Regions from separate parts of the Chryseobacterium fluminis genome, predicted to be linked through region 3. Evidence: riboswitches for the same ligand, from Rfam matches in the RefSeq annotation. Region 3 holds a riboswitch; each other region holds the start of a gene.

Region 1 (5,681 bases), 150 kb from region 3:
CATTCACCCGTATTCAGATAGGCTCTTGCCAAAAGGCCATTCACCACCGATCTGTCGATTTTATCTTTATTATTTCTTGAATAATTCTGTAGTAACAGATCAGCATCCTTCAGATCACTTTTGACCAGCGTATAAATTTCCTCCAGGCTTGCTTTTTTCTTTCCGACTGAGCTGGTGGTCGTAGGTTCGGTATAAATCGGGGCCGTGAGTGCATTTTTATCCTTTAAATAACTGAACTGGTAAAAACTTGCCAGGTTCAGGTAACAGAATGCTCTCAACGCTTTTGCCTGGCCCTTCACCTGGTCTTTTTTCTCCTGAGTTCCTTCTGCAGCATCAATTCTCGCAATAACATTATTCATATTATTGATGACGGAGTATAAAGAATTCCAGATATACAAAGGCCGGCTACCGGTATTGTTCACCAGATCCGTGAAAGCGTAGGCGCCTGGAAAACCATATTTATTGGTTAAAACCGCGACGTCACTTCCCATGGCATCACTCGTTCTCAACACGGTAGAATATCCTATGTTGGCATAAGTTGGTCCGTCATCATTGAATTTTGCCCAGGTTCCGTTAATAACAGTTTCAGCACTTTCGGCTGTTTTGAAAACCTCCGCTTCATTAGCCTGATTGGTAGGAGCAGTTTCCAGATCGCTTTCACAGCTTGTTAAAAACAGGGCTGTGATTAAAGCTAAAGACAGATATTTTAATTTTTTCATTGGTTTAATTTTAAAAGTTTAAAGAGTAGCCTGTAATCCGAAGGTAACCGTTCTCATCGCCGGATACCGGTAATATGTTGTCCCGTCTAAGGTCTGCTCAGGGTCCATTCCCTTATGTTTGTAAAAGGTTAAAAGGTTTTCAGCCTGTACATAGATTCTGAATTTCTTCAGTCCTATTTTTTCAAAATAATCGGTCGGAAGTGTGTATCCCAAACTTACATTTTTCACCCGGGCATACGTTCCGGAGTATAAAAATCTTGACGACGTTGAAGTCCAGTTATTGGTGGTTGTACTTAAAGCCGGAACATCCGTATCTGTATTTTCCGGAGTCCATCTGTTGATCATCTCGGCACTCCAGGCCCGTCCTGCCGAACTACCGTTATGCATTAACATGGTATAATCGGTATCTAAAATCTTTCCTCCCACGCTGAAAGTCACCAACGTTGAAAAGTCAAAGTTTTTATAAGCCAGGCTTGTCGTTAAACCACCCATAACCTTAGGAAGTGATGATCCTGCAAAGTTTTTGTAGCTTTCGCATATTCCGAGGTCGTTCCTTCCACCGTATTTCCTGCAGCATCAGTCGTTATGGTTTTCCAAAGCGGATTTCCGTTTGTCGGATCTACTCCCATCCATTCCGGAATGAAGAAATCGTAGATGGATCCTCCAACTTGTAACAGTTTTGTTCCGCTGACAATAGAACCTTTCGGAAGTTTTGTGATCTCATTTTTTAAAGTACTTAGATTAAGATCTACATTCCATTCAAAATCGCTTGTTTTAATTGGTGTTGTGAATAAAGAAAATTCAAAACCTTTATTTTTCAATTCCCCGATATTTGCCTGATATTCTGTGAAGCCCAGTGATGGCGCCAAAGGCATTCCGAATAAAAGGTCTTTACTCTGGCGCTGGAAATATTCTACATTCCCTTTAATTCTGTTTTTTAAAATCGCGAATTCCAAACCTACGTTTAAATTAAGGTTGGTTTCCCATTTCAGATCCGGAGTCGGCAATTTATTGGCAACCGTGCCCCCTTCGCCCAGATTATTGTAAAAGTCATACAAACTTTGGTAAGCATAATACGTACTCAGTTTATCATTCCCCTGGCCACCGTAGCTTGCCCGAAGCGTTAAATGGTTGAAGAAATTTAAATTTTTAATAAAAGTTTCGTTGGATGCTTTCCAGGAACCTCCGACAGACCAGAATGTCCCCCACCTGTTTTCAGGAGAAAATCTTGAAGATCCATCTGCTCTCACCGATCCGGAAAGGAAATATTTATTCTGATAATCGTATTCCGCTTTTCCAAGGTAACTCAGCAATCCCAACTGATCACTGCTTCCGCTGAATCCTCCTAATAAGGCCGCCGCATTAGGCTCGTAGTAATAAGGAAGTGAGAACTGGCTTCTGTTTCCTGAAATGGTCTGATATTCGTAATGGTAAAATTCCTGTCCACCCAAAATATTAATGTGATGCTGTCCGATTTTTTTATCATATGTCAAAATATTACTCGTAGTATAAGAAAGCGTTCTTGAATTGGTTTTCGTTACCGACCCTCCGATTTCCGCACCTTCACCCAACAATGGATTGGTGTAATAATGACCATTGTAATTCACTAAATCAACCGAAAAACTTGTTCGGAATTTAAGTTCCGGAAGGAAAGTAAATTCAGCAAAACCTTTTCCTGAAAAGTTATCTTCCCTGTTTTCATTTTTATCTAAAGGCAGTGTCGCTGCTGCATTTTCGTTCTGTAATGCACTGGTCGGTCTGTATTTTCCGAAATCGTAAATATAGTTTCCGTTGGAATCCAGCCTATAGCTTCCGTCTGCATTCCTTTCATAATACGGGTAAAAAGACGGAATAATTCTCGCGGCATTAATCACATTATCCGTTCTGGAATCTGATGAAGGCGGCGCTTCCTGGAGACTGTTGGTATAGGCTAAGTTCGCTCCCAGGTTCAGCCATTTTTTGACTTCAGAATTAATTTTTAATCTGGTACTGTATCTCTTAAATCCTGACTCAATGGCAATTCCCTTATCATCGAGGTATCCCAGAGAGAAGAAATAATTGCTCTTCTCATTTCCACCGCTGATGTCCAGGTCCACCTGGTTCCTTGAAGCCACTCTCTGCAAGATATCTTTCCAGTTGTCGTTCCATAAAGGAGTCGCTCCGGCTACCAGCTTCCCGTCTGTTCCCACCGGTTTTGTATAGCTGGCTCCATAAGGATTAATGCCTAATGCATTCACTAAATTATCCGTTGCCATCTGCGCTGCCTGCTGAGAAGAAATCTGGCTGGACTTATACCCGTTTCTCAATGCTTCCCAATACAGTTCGTAGTACTGATCGGTACTCAGCTGCTCATAATCTTTTACAGCACGGCCTGAAAAGCCCTGACTGATATTAAAATTCACGCGGGCTTCTCCTTTCTTACCTGATTTTGTCGTAATAATGATAATTCCGTTCGCTCCTCGTGATCCGTACAGGGAACTCGCTGTCGCATCCTTCAGCACACTGATCGATTCGATATCATTAGGACTTATTGAATTGATATTTCCGTCGAAAGGAATCCCGTCTACCACAAACAGAGGATTGCTGGAAGCACTGACAGAACCGATCCCACGAATTCTTATTGATGCCGTGGAACCCGGCTGTCCCGAAGAACTTACTGCCTGAAGTCCCGGAACCTGCCCTTCCAGTGCTTTCGTGATATTGGTAACGGGTCTGTTGTTGATTTTCTCGCTGGAAATGGTTGCTACCGAACCTGTATAACTTGTCCTTTTTGCTTTTCCGTACGCGACCACCACGACTTCATCGATCTCTTTTTCATGAAGCGTATCATTTTTTGTCTGCTGCGCATTAATCTGTGCTATCCCGAGAAAGAATGCCGCTACCGGCGGAATCCAGACTTTTGAATTAATTGAATCTTTGTTAATCATAATCAGTTTTTTATACCAAATATTAAAAATTTACCCTTTACAGAATAGTCAGCAAAGGGCACCGATCAATACGATTAACCAATTGCTTATTTTTCCTTTAAAGGCTGAATGTAACACCTTGCTTTGTGCAGGTTGTTAAGATTTCACAGGGTCAGTTCCCTCCATCTTTCTTTATAAGCCGATCGAAATAGGTCTGCAAATCTAAAAACAATTAGTCTATAAAACAAGTAGACTTTTGAAAAATTAATTATAATTTCACAAAAATTAAGTTAATTTTTAACCAAAAACCAATGAAACAACTACTTACGTAAAAATGTTAAATTAATAAATATGAGAAATATCATTAAAAATAATGCAATGGAAAAATTTATCTCTGCCCGAATTCATGTACGTAGTGGGTTTTGTCAGGTACGATTTCAGAATCACATCAAAAAGTGGTCTATAGATATCTGCGAGATATTGCGTTTATTTTTTTCTGAAAACAATCGTAACTACTGCGGCATAAATAAAAAAACTTAATTAATTTTATAGAATGAAAGTTTTAATTGTAAACGGACCTAATCTAAATCTGTTGGGCACACGAGAACCTGAGATCTACGGGACAACTTCAATGGAAAATTATCTGGAAATCTTAAGATCAGAATTTCCCAGTCATGAATTATACTATTATCAGTCTAATATCGAAGGAGAACTGATTAACAGATTGCAGGAAGATGATTTTGATGCCGTAGTGATCAACCCGGGCGCTTTCACCCATTACTCTTATGCGATCGCAGATTGTTTAAAGAATATCAGGAAGCAGAAAGTGGAAGTTCACATCAGCAATATTTACCAGAGAGAAGAGTTTCGGCAGAAGTCTGTAACAGCAGCGAATACGGATGCTGTGCTGTCTGGATTCGGATTGGATGGATATCGTCTGGCTATCTTAAGTTTAAAGTAATTTCCCGATGTTGTCATGGAAGTAAGCGATTCGGTGTACTGTAAAAACGTTGGAATATATGCTGGTCAACTGACTAAGAGGAAGTCATACAAAATCATAGAAATTAATCCACAGAATATTAGAATACAAAATGATGAAAATAAATTAAAATGGTATGCAAAATGGTATTTTGATTTAAACAATGAACCGGAAATAGTTTCAATTCATATAGACGACGAAATAACGGATGAAGAATCTGATCTTATAGAAGTGAGTATCGATTTAGTTAACGGCGCCAGGTACTGGGTCGTTTTTACCACCCCAAAATATTTGGATCAGATGCTGAATGACGAAAACCATTTTTCCGCCTACCACTGCATCATCATCAAAAACCTGAATGAAAAATCAATTCAATCAGTAATTTATCAATTGGATGAACAGAACGAGCTACTTGAAAACTGTAAAAAATATTAAAAAAGCCTCATCAAACTGATGAGGCTTTGTAACTTAGTTTGTTGTTTGTTCCTGCAATTGAGGACCGGAAGCAATAAGCTTTTTCCCTTCTTCAGTATTGCAGTACTGCTCAAAATTTGTGATATATTTTGCAGCAAGATCTTTTGCTTTTTCTTCCCATTCAGCCACATTGCTGTAAGAATCCCTGGGATCTAAAATTCCTTCAGAAACATTCGGTAATTCTGTAGGAACTTCAAGATTCATGATTGGGATTCTTGTTTTCGGAGCGTTTTCAATAGAACCGTCAATGATCGAATCGATAATCGCTCTGGTATCTTTTAGAGAAATTCTTTTTCCTGTCCCGTTCCAGCCTGTATTGACAAGGTATGCTTTAGCTCCGTGCTCTTTCATTTTTCCGATCAACGTTTTTGAATACATGGTCGGATGCAATGTCAGGAATGCTTCACCAAATGCCGGTGAAAAAGATGGCTGAGGTTCCGTGATTCCTCTTTCGGTACCTGCCAGTTTTGAAGTATATCCACACAGGAAATGATATTGAGCCTGGTTTTCGTCCAGAACAGAAACCGGAGGCAGTACTCCGAATGCATCCGCAGACAGATAAACAATTTTTTTGGCATGTCCTGCTTTTGAAGGCAGAACAAT
Region 2 (5,681 bases), 740 kb from region 3:
GTGCAGATGGATCCATAAATAACGGTTGCAGAACAGATGAAAAGCCTGTGGCTTTCACATTAGGATACGATACGAATGCCAACAGAAAAACGGTATATGATACCTGGGCACAAATTATTAACCTCAGAAATACCAATCCGGTATTCAAATCTAAAACCTATACGGTAGAGTCTAATAACCTCGCAAATGACCCGAATGGTCTTATCACAAGAATTTATATATACGATAATACGGTAAACGGTGTTAAAAATATCGTGGTGCTGGCCAATTATAATACCACCTCACAAAGTGTAGTCCCTTATTTTCCGTACACGGGACAGTGGAAGAATTTAATGGATAATACAATTTCAGATGTCACTTCCACGACAGCTCCCGTCACACTTCAGCCCGGGGAATTCAGAATTTTCGGTAACAATTCATCCACTTTATCCACAATAGATGAAAATGCAGGGAATAAGTTGTCTCTTCAGATTGTGGATAACCCGGTAAAAAACGGAGTGGCCAAGCTAAAGTACAATAAGGTGAAGAATGGAGAGGTTACTATATATGATATGAGCGGAAAAAAATTAGATTCGTTTAAACTTATCAGAGAGAATGGGATTGATGAAGTGAAAATAAATTATCCGGCAGGAGTGTATTTGGTTTATTTAAAATCAGATACGGGAATTGCTATTCAGAAAATGATGGTAAAATAGCCTGTGGATAAGTCTGTCAGTTCATTAAAAAGAGATCATGCGAGTGATCTCTTTTTTTGTTTATCCATATTTAATCCGCAATAAATGATAGGCTATCCACGCATTATTAATACCTTTTCCATATTTTACTCACATGGCTATCCGCGGAATGCATATCATTTATCCATCTGATACTAATAGCTTACTAAGACGTTTTCCATAGGTTATCCACGAATATAAATTTTAAAACTTTAGTTGATTTAGACTTATCAATATGCAATTCACACACTGCTGATAGCTAATTAACAGCTTATCCACAAGTTATTCACAATTGGTAATGATCGATTAAGCTGATCGGTTTCTATTTTTTGCCATATTAAATTATTAGTCTACCTTTGCAGTAGATTATCAAGAAAGGTGGAGGGATTTGGCCCTGTGAAACCTTAGCAACCGACACCATTCATCGATGTAAAGGTGCTAATTCCAACCCGATTGGGGGAAGATAAGTGAAGTCAATATTCTTATATTTATTCCATTTCTTGAACGATCTTTATTGGCGGTGCTGGCCGTCCGGGTATATTAATAATTTTAGAAAAACAAGAGATGAAAAAACTAAGCATATCTGTATTATTGCTTGGAGCAGTGTTGGTATCGGCTCAGGAAGAAGAAAAAGAAAAACAGATAGAAGATGTAGTCATAGTCGGTAACCGAAATGTTAAAAGGACAAAACTGGAAACACCTGTTCCGGTAGATGTCATCAATATTCAAAAAATTCAGCAGTCTGCGCCACAGACTACGGTTCAGGATCTCTTAAATTATATCATCCCGTCCTTTAATGCAGTGAGGCAATCATCCTCAGACGGAACCGAGCATATCGACCCGGTAACGTTACGCGGAATGGGTCCAGATCAGGTTTTAGTACTGGTGAATGGTAAAAGGCGCCATACCACTTCGTTGGTCAATTATCAGAATACGGTAGGCAATGGCTCGGTAGGAACAGATTTAAGTACGGTTCCTGTGATTGCGATCGACAGGATAGAAGTGCTGAGAGACGGAGCTGCGGCCCAGTACGGCTCCGATGCCATTGCCGGGGTTATTAATATTATTCTTAAAAAAAATACAGGTGCTTCCGCCAGTCTCAATTATGGAATTACAGGCAGGAATGATGGGGAAACCTACCAGGGCGGCATAAACTACGGAGCTTCGTTAGGAAAAGACAAAAGTTATATCAACCTGTCTCTTCAGCTGAACTACCGGGGAAAAACCACCAGAACGCAGAATCATAATCTGGACATTTACGGAGATAACTTTGCCTATGATTTTGCGGCCGACCCCGGTAAAGCAAGAGCGGATGATGATGCTTTAATTGCTCAGAACGGTTTGTCCCGTGACGACTTTAATTTCCAGATTGGTGACGCACAGATAAAACAGGCTCAGCTGTTCTTTAATTCGGAATATCCTGTTAATGACCAGTTCAGGATCTACTCTTTCGGAGGGTTCAGTATCAAAGAAGGGCAGGGCTTCGGATTCAGAAGGCTTCCCAACGAAAAATCAAATACGGTAGCTTCTATTTATCCTAATGGATTTCAGCCGACCTTAGGATCCAAAGTTTATGACATCTCTTACGCAGTGGGCGCGAAATATGACGTTAATCAATGGCTGTTTGACCTGAGCAACACTTTCGGAAGCAATACCTTCAATTATGATGTCAGCAATACGGTAAATGCATCATTAGGCGCAAAATCACCCACCAGTTTTTATGCCGGGGCACATAGTTTCCTCCAGAATACAGTCAATCTTGACGTATCTAAAAACCTCAACAGGTTTAATGTCGCATTTGGTGGAGAATTCAGGTTTGAGCAATATGAGCTTAAGGCAGGAGAAGAAGCTTCCTACGCGAGATATGATGTGAATGGAAATATAGCGGTTCCGGGAGCTACTGTGGAAGGGAATGGAGGGGCACAGTCCTTTATCGGCTTTTCACCGGAGAATGCTTTGAAAAAATCAAGAACTTCTACAGCTTTGTACGCAGACGTTTCTTATGATCTGAATAAAAAATTAAATATCGATGCCGCTGCAAGGTTTGAAAATTATTCGGATTTCGGAAGTATCCTGAACGGAAAATTAGCTGTCAGGTATGAATTTATTACAAATTATGCCATTCGTGGTGCGGTAGGAACAGGCTTCAGAGCGCCCTCTTTGCAGCAGCAGTATTTTAATAATTCCTATGCGGATATTTCAACCACAGGAAGCGGAATTGTAATAAAAGGGATTTTTAATAATGACAGTGAAGCGGCGAAGGTACTTGGCTTTGATCAGTTAAAACAGGAAACATCAGTAAACGGAAGTCTCGGATTTACCCTGAAACCTGTTAAAGGATTATTGATCACGCTGGATGGCTATCTGATTAAGGTAAAAGACAGAATCGTGATCACAAGTAATATTACAGATGACCGGTTAGCGGCTTACGGAGTCGAAAGTGCAAGATTTTTCGCCAATGCCATTGATACGGAAACAAAAGGAGTAGATGTGGTAGTTTCCTACGACTGGAAATTAGGAAAAGGAAATTTAAATATGAACCTTGCAGGAAATTATACCGAAACAAAAATTACGGATTTCCATTTCCCTGCCAACCTGCAGACCCCTCAGGAAGAGTTTTTCGGACCGGACCAGATCAATATTATCGAAACATTATCACCTAAAACAAAAGCAACATTAGGACTGAATTACGGGATCGGGAAATTTAATTTTCTGGTAAGAAATACCTATTTCGGGAAAGTTACCAGAGACGGATATCCATTCGGAGGAGTTCAGGAGTTTGCCCCAAAAGTGGTAACAGACCTGAGTGTAGGATATACTCTTACAAAAAATGTTAACTTGACCCTTGGAGCCAATAATGTGTTCGATGTCTTTCCGGATCTGCAGATTTATGAAAACTCATATTACGGGGTTTTTAAATATGCGCCCGTTCAGATGGGAACACTGGGAAGCTATTTTTTCGGAAGACTTAATTTTAATTTTTAGCAGTAACAGCCATGACCTATATAATTTGTACCAGAATAATACCGCAAATCCATGGGGCAGTTTCTTATTTTTTATATTTAAAATCCGAATAATGAGTGCACCTTCACATCAGATCGGCTGGAAAACCGCTGTAGCTATTGTTGTCTCCAGTATGATCGGTACCGGGATTTTTACGACCTTAGGATTTCAGCTGGTAGATATTACAAACACCTACAGCATATTTTTACTTTGGATTATCGGAGGGATGCTGGCACTGTTCGGAGCTTTTTGCTATGCCGAATTAGGCTCGCATTTTAAAGGTAACGGAGGTGATTTTTTGTATTTAAAAAAAACGTACCATCCTATCCTGGGCTATCTGGTCAGCTGGGTCTCTCTGATTATCGGCTTTTCCTCTCCGGTGGCTTTGGCTGCGCTGGCAATGTCGAAATACCTTTCTGTTTTTAATTATACTTTCGGTACAGGATTTTCCATAGCGATCATTATATTGGTGTCGCTGTCTTTGTCTTTTAGCTTAAAATCATCAAGTAAATTTCATAATTTTTTCACTTTTATCAAAGTCGCTTTTGTTATCGTTCTTATTATTCTGGGAGTCGTCCTTTCGGATCCTGATACAGGAAACAGTCTCAGCTTCGGAGAAAGCTGGCAGAAGGAAATGATGATGCCTGCCTTCGCTACCTCATTGGTTTTTGTGACCTATTCCTACACAGGTTGGAATTCTGCTTCATATATTGCGGGAGAGATAAAAGATGTCCAGAAAAACTTACCGAAATCACTGATTATAGGAACGGTTTTCGTAACGGTGTGCTATGTTTTAATTAATTATATCATGCTGAAGCATGCCTCACTGGATCAGCTGGCCGGAAAAGAAGATGTAATGGATAAAGCAGCCAATAACATGCTCGGACTGAGCTTCGGAAAAGTGGTGAATATTTTCATAGCCCTGCAGCTGGTAGCGACGATCAGTGGATATTTATGGGTAGGCTCCAGGCTGACGCAGGCTTTTGCAAAAGAAAACCATTTATGGAAATCTTTATCTGTCAATAATAAAAAAGGAATCCCGCTACGGGCTATTTTTGCGCATACAGTCATTGCTGTTTTAATTATTCTCACCGGAACGTTTAAAGAAATTTTTGTTTATACTGCTTTTTTATTACAGCTTTTTGCCAGTCTTTCCGTATCTACGGTTTTCTTTCTCAAAAAGAAAGACCGGAAGATATTTAAATCGGATCTTTTTTATATTTTTCCTTCTGTCTTCTTGTTGTTCAGCATCTATATTTTGTATTTTACCTTTATTCATAATCCGCGGGAAAGCATTATCGGACTCGGCATTGTAGCAGTTGGAATGATTCTGTATTTAATAGATAAAAGACGGCCTTTGTCTGATTCATAATTTCCTTCTGTTATTACAGTAAGAGGATTTTTGAATATACTTTTACATAAGAAAGGATCTGCGGATTTAAAAAATTACACTTACCTACTGTGCTTTAAAAACAGATTGATACATCCGTAATCCATATCCAGAATGAATTAATTATTCTTATCTTTGCATTCACAAAAATTCCATAATGTCTAAATCATTAATTCCAAAATTAGAAGCTATAAAACAAAGATATAATGAGGTGGCAGACCTTATTATTCAGCCAGATGTCATTTCGGACCAGAAAAGATATTCTTCTCTGAATAAAGAATATAGCGATTTGGGAAAAATTGTAAGAGTATACGATCAATATAAAGGAGCTTTGGATACCATCGAAGAATCTGATGAAATCATTGCTGACGGTTCAGATAAAGATTTTGTTGAATTGGCAAAAATCGAAAAAAACGAGGCCTTGGAAAAAATTCCGGGATTGGAAGATGAGCTGAAAGTATTACTAATTCCGAAAGATCCGGCTGATGATAAAAACGTCATCGTAGAACTTCGTGCCGGAACCGGTGGCGACGAAGCGGCTATTTTCGTAGAAGATGTGTACCGAATGTATACCA
Region 3 (5,681 bases):
CTAATGTTTCAAGACTTTTTGACAATACCCAGGCATTGAAAGGGGACATTGCCGGACCTGTATTTCTTGCAAAAAGATAAATTTCGCGGATCAAATCTTCCCGACCTACTGCTACGCCTCCTAACACACGTCCCTGACCGTCGATCAGCTTTGTTGCAGAGTGCACGACGATGTCCGCACCGTATTTTATGGGCTGTTGCAGATAAGGTGTGGCGAAACAGTTATCTACAATAAAAATCAGGTTATGTTTCTTTGCAATCTGTCCAAAGAATTCTAAATCAAGGACTTCAATCGCCGGATTCGTAGGCGTTTCGAGATATAAAATTTTTGTGTTAGGCTGAATATATTTTTCAATATTTTCTGCATCTCCCGCTTTGAAATAGGTCGTCTCAATATTCCACTTCGGGAAATATTTTGTAAATAAAGTGTGGGTAGAACCAAAAACCGACTGACAGCTTACGATATGATCACCTGCATCCAGTAAGGTGGCGAACGTTGAATAAATCGCAGCCATCCCTGTTGCAAAAGCATATCCTGCTTCTGCTCCTTCCATTTTTACAATTTTGTCGGTAAATTCGGTTACATTAGGGTTTGAAAACCGGCTGTATAAATTCTTTGATTTTTCTTCTGCGAAACTTGCCCTCATATCTTCCGCATCCTGAAAGATGAAGCTTGAGGTAAGATACAGCGGTGTAGAATGCTCATCAAACTGCGTTCTTTCTGTCTGTGTGCGAATGGCTAATGTTTCGAAATTTTCGTTTTCCATTATTTTTATTATTTTTCCATAGGTTTCACCTACTGCTATTGATATTGAACCCTGTCGGGTTCAAATGACTTTTTTATTTGGTTTCACTTACTCTCAAGATATCTCCGAAAACGCCTCTCGCTGTAACCTGAGCTCCTGCGCCGGCTCCCATGATGACGATCGGATTTTCCCCATAACTTTCAGTATAAATTTCAAAGATTGAATCTGAGCCTTTTAATTGTCCTAACGCAGAGGTTGCAGGGACGGAAATTAATTTTACGTCCAGTTCACCCTTATCTTTCTGAAGGTCACCGTGAAGATCTCCAACATATCTCAGGACATGGCCCTCTTCCTGATTTTCTTTGATTTTTTCATATTCCTGATCCAATTCTTCCAGTTTTGAAAGGAATTCCGGTTTTGAAACGGACCGCAGGCTGTCGGGAACCAGATTCTGAATACGGATATCATCAAATTCATTAATTAAATCTAATTCTCTTGCAAGGATCAACAACTTTCTTGCTACGTCATTTCCAGATAAGTCTTCTCTTGGATCCGGTTCTGTATAACCTTTTTCTAAAGCTTCGTTGATGATGGTTGAAAACTTATCGTTTCTCAGAGAAAAATTATTGAAGACATAACTCAGTGTTCCCGAAAAGACTCCTTTTATTCTGGTGATGTTTTCGCCTGAAAGGTGTAACAGCTTGATCGTATCAATTAGTGGTAAACCTGCACCTACATTCGTTTCGTACAGATAACGCCTGTTGTTTTTGTTCAACGTATATCTTAGTTGACGGTATTCTTCAATGGGAAGGGTATTGAAAATTTTATTGGAAGAAACCAGGTCAAAACCGTTTTCAGCCAGCGTGTGGTAGTGATGTACAAAATCTTTGCTTGCGGTATTATCTACAACGATTAGGTTTTCCAGTTGATTTTCTTTGGAGAATCTGATCAGTTCCCTGATATCGGATGGTTTTTCCGCAGTCAGCACCTCATCGTTCCAGTTGTTATCAAAACCTTTTTTATTGAAAGCGATTTTTCTTGAATTGGCCACTGCCACTACTTTTAAATCGATTTTTTTGCGTCTTCTGATTTCTTCCGATGACTCTAAAACCTGTTCTATTAAAGTTTTCCCTACATTTCCGTGTCCAATAATGGCCAAATGGACGGTTTTAGGCTTTTTAGAAATTTCAGATTCGATGATATTTTTTGCTTTTTCGTCCTGTGAAGAAGTGACGATAATATTAATGCGTTTTTCACTTGCCACCTGGTTTAAAAGCAAAGGAAAAACATTATTTCTTGCCAGCTCAGCTAGCACTTTGTTGAAATCTTCGGTAACAAACCCTATCACAGACACATTATTGATACTGTAAATCTGAGATACTTTCCCTGATTTTCTTTCTGCTTCAAATTCGTCAATCAGACAGTTTACTGCTTTTTCAGAGTCGGCTTCCTGTACCAAAATGGATAATCCGTTTTCGATTGCCTGCTGAGAAATTACTCCAACACTGATTCGCGCCAAAGTAAGCGCTTTAAAAATTCTCCCGTCAATCCCTATTTCACCTAAGAAATCTTCCCCTTCAAACTTGATGATTGATCTGTTTTTTAAAAATTTTATTTCGTTTGCATTATTTTTCATCCTACAAAATATTTTTAATGATGTTATTTAATTGTTCGTATTCCATTAAGAAGGCATCATGCCCATGAATTGAGGTGATCTCGTGATAGAAGACATTTTCCTTTTTCCGGTTAAGCTTTTCAAAACACATCCGTATTTCGGAAGCGGGAAAAAATAAATCGGTATCAACGGAGATCATGTGCATTCGTGCCTGGATTCTTTCCAGTTGATATTCATCAGCATTGATATTCATCAGCAGATGGTTCATTAGCTTATACGATTTTAAACTAAACCTTTCGTTTAATGAATTCCCATGATAAATCAGCCAGTCTTCTGATTCCAAACGCTGCTTCTCCTTATTATACTTGTTTTGAAATCTGTCATTTAATGACTCTGGTGTCCGGTAACATAACATCGCATGAATTCTTGCTTTTTGTATTGGCTCATCATCCTGATTTAATAAAAATTTCTGAATCAGGCATTGGGCATGAAGCCAATCATGGGTTTTAAAATCACAGGCAACAGGAATGAAAATTTCGGCAAGATCCGGTTTATTCGCCAGCATCTCCCAGCCGATCCCTCCTCCAAGAGAGCCTCCGATAATGGCGTGTAAACGATTAATATGTAAACTTTCAAGACCTTGTAAAAAAATTCCGGCCATATCTGATGCCGTAAAATCTTCATGATCATCAATAAAAAAATCATCATAGCCGTTTCCGGGAATATTGAAACACAGAACCGTATATTTATTGGTATCGATCACCTGATTTTTACCGATCAATTTTTTCCACCATCCTTTTTCTCCGGCAACTGCTGAGTTTCCGGTTAAGGCATGATTCACCAAAATAACCGGAGCTGAAAACAGCTCTTTCCCGAACAGCTGATAGCTCAACGGGATATGATACTCCTTTTTTGATTGGGTCTGATACGAAAAATTAATATATTTTAGTTCTGTTTTCAATTCTATTATACTTTTGATAATACAATTTGAAAATGCCATAAGAAATGGCTGAAAGAACTTCAGTAAGTTATCTGTCCAAAAAAATTTTCGGTAGAACGTAGCACCTTCTCTGCTTGCGCAAAGGGTTGCTAAGGTTTCACAGGGTCTAATCCCTCAACCTTTCTTGATAACATTTTCAATATGTGAATGATCGAATGCGGCAAAGATATAACATTTTTTTTAAATATTTATAAAAATTTAATTTAACATTGTAAATAACGATAAACAGAAGGATTTTGAAACGATATTAACAATTTTTCAGATTTTGAAAGTTGGATTTTTTTTCCAAAAAAACTACCTTCGTAATGAAATAGGTTGAAATATGAGTGCCGAAAAACAAAGATTACAAGATCATAACTGGAAAAATTGGGGACCATATGTCAGCAACAGGCAGTGGGGAAATGTGCGTGAAGATTATAGTGCAAACGGGGATGCCTGGAATTTTGCCAATCACAATAATGCCGAGAGCTACGCTTATCGATGGGGTGAAGAAGGAATCGCAGGTATCTCTGATGTAAAACAGCTTTTTTGTTTTGCCCTTGCTTTCTGGAATAAGAAAGACAAGATGGTTAAAGAACGTTTTTTTGGGTTAAGTAATCCCCAGGGGAATCACGGTGAGGATATCAAAGAACTTTTTTACTATCTGGACAATACTCCTACGCACAGTTACATGAAAATGGTGTATAAGTATCCTATCAATGAGTTTCCTTATGATGATATCCGTGCTGAAAACGGAAGAAGAAGCAAGAAAGAACCTGAATATGAGATTTTCGATACCGGAATTTTTGATAACGACGAATATTTTGATATTTTCATTGAATATGCGAAGGCTGAACATAATGATATTTTAGTCCGGGTGACCGTCTGCAACAGAAGTAACAATGATGCTCCTATTGTAGTGGCTCCTACTGTATGGTTCAGAAATAACTGGAAGTGGGGTTATAATACTTACAAGGGACAAACGAATGCTTCCGGTGATGGCTGTATCGACATCCATCATGACAGTGTTCCGATCAAAAAATTCTATTCCAGAAATACCGATGCAGAGAGTGTTTTCTGTGAAAATGAAACGAATGGTCCTAAATTGTACGGGGCACCTTATCCCGGAAATACCTACTATAAAGACGGAATCAATGACTACATTACTTACGGAAGCAACACGGTAAATCCTGAAAAAAACGGAAGTAAAGCTGCATTTTTGCGCGATGAAATCATCGGGGCCGGACAATCTAAAACATTTGATTTCCGATTGTCTCCCCATGATCTTGACGAACCTTTTGAGGATTTTGATAACATCCTGCATACCAGAATAGAGGAAGCCAACGAATTTTACAGTGAAATTCAGAATGATATTATAAGCGATGATGAAAAAAATGTTCAGAGACAGGCTTTTGCGGGACTTCTCTGGAACAAGCAGTTTTATCATTATAATGTCGGAAAATGGCTGAAAGGTGATCCTAATTTTAAGGCTCCAAGGGACTTTACCAATTATGTGCGAAATACGGAGTGGAATCATATGCACAATAAAGATATCATTTCCATGCCTGATAAGTGGGAATATCCATGGTATGCCACATGGGATCTAGCTTTTCACTGTGTGCCGTTTGCAATTATTGATGCTGAATTTGCAAAAGGACAGCTTCTTTTGCTGACGAAAGAATGGTATATGCATCCCAATGGCCAACTTCCTGCATACGAATGGAATCTAAGTGATGTGAACCCTCCGGTACATGCATGGTCATGCTTCCGCGTTTTTAAAATCGATGAGAAACAAAACGGAAAGCCGGATCTTTTATTCCTCGAAAAAGTATTTCAGAAGCTGCTGTTAAATTTTACCTGGTGGGTCAACAGAAAAGATAAAAACGGTAAAAATATCTTCGGAGGCGGTTTTCTTGGATTGGATAATATAGGTGCTTTTGACCGGAATATGGAATTAAAAGACGGGCAGCACCTGGAGCAGGCAGACGGGACAAGCTGGATGGCGATGTATGCCCTGAATATGATGAGAATTGCTATGGAGCTTGCTCAGTATTACCAGGTGTATGAAGACATGGCGATCAAGTTTTTTGAGCACTATTTATATATTGCTGAAGCTATGGAAAATCTGGGTGAAGGCACCAAAGGGCTGTGGAATGAGGAAGACGGGTTTTTCTATGATGTTCTGCAGCTTGGTAACGGGAATAGTGTTTCATTGAAACTGCGAAGTATTGTCGGATTAATTCCTCTGTTTGCTGTGGAAATTGTAGACCATCATCTCCTGGATAAGATGCCTAATTTCCAGGCCAGAATGGAATGGGTCTTAAAAAATAAGCCTGAACTTA

Evidence for each region. A riboswitch is a leader RNA that binds a small molecule or an ion and turns the genes downstream of it on or off. The one in region 3 is predicted to bind S-adenosylmethionine.
Region 1: another riboswitch for S-adenosylmethionine. It lies ahead of ODZ84_RS15860 (SusC/RagA family TonB-linked outer membrane protein); the one in region 3 lies ahead of ODZ84_RS23675 (alpha/beta fold hydrolase).
Region 2: another riboswitch for S-adenosylmethionine. It lies ahead of ODZ84_RS13140 (TonB-dependent receptor plug domain-containing protein); the one in region 3 lies ahead of ODZ84_RS23675 (alpha/beta fold hydrolase).

Annotation. Positions count from the first base shown of each region.
Region 1 is NZ_CP111121.1:3,469,910-3,475,590, reverse strand. Features, by position in the region: gene ODZ84_RS15870 (RagB/SusD family nutrient uptake outer membrane protein) at 1-719, opposite strand, end outside; gene ODZ84_RS15865 (hypothetical protein) at 738-1,211, opposite strand; gene ODZ84_RS15860 (SusC/RagA family TonB-linked outer membrane protein) at 1,199-3,646, opposite strand; SAM riboswitch class I at 3,730-3,826, opposite strand; gene ODZ84_RS15855 (type II 3-dehydroquinate dehydratase) at 4,179-4,586, shown strand; gene ODZ84_RS15850 (hypothetical protein) at 4,602-5,039, shown strand; gene pckA (phosphoenolpyruvate carboxykinase (ATP)) at 5,073-5,681, opposite strand, start outside.
Region 2 is NZ_CP111121.1:2,880,488-2,886,168, reverse strand. Features, by position in the region: gene ODZ84_RS13145 (alpha-amylase family glycosyl hydrolase) at 1-695, shown strand, start outside; SAM riboswitch class I at 1,077-1,183, shown strand; gene ODZ84_RS13140 (TonB-dependent receptor plug domain-containing protein) at 1,278-3,698, shown strand; gene ODZ84_RS13135 (APC family permease) at 3,790-5,088, shown strand; gene prfA (peptide chain release factor 1) at 5,264-5,681, shown strand, end outside.
Region 3 is NZ_CP111121.1:3,620,332-3,626,012, reverse strand. Features, by position in the region: gene ODZ84_RS16630 (O-succinylhomoserine sulfhydrylase) at 1-766, opposite strand, end outside; gene ODZ84_RS23680 (ACT domain-containing protein) at 840-2,381, opposite strand; gene ODZ84_RS23675 (alpha/beta fold hydrolase) at 2,383-3,321, opposite strand; SAM riboswitch class I at 3,386-3,494, opposite strand; gene ODZ84_RS16615 (MGH1-like glycoside hydrolase domain-containing protein) at 3,683-5,681, shown strand, end outside.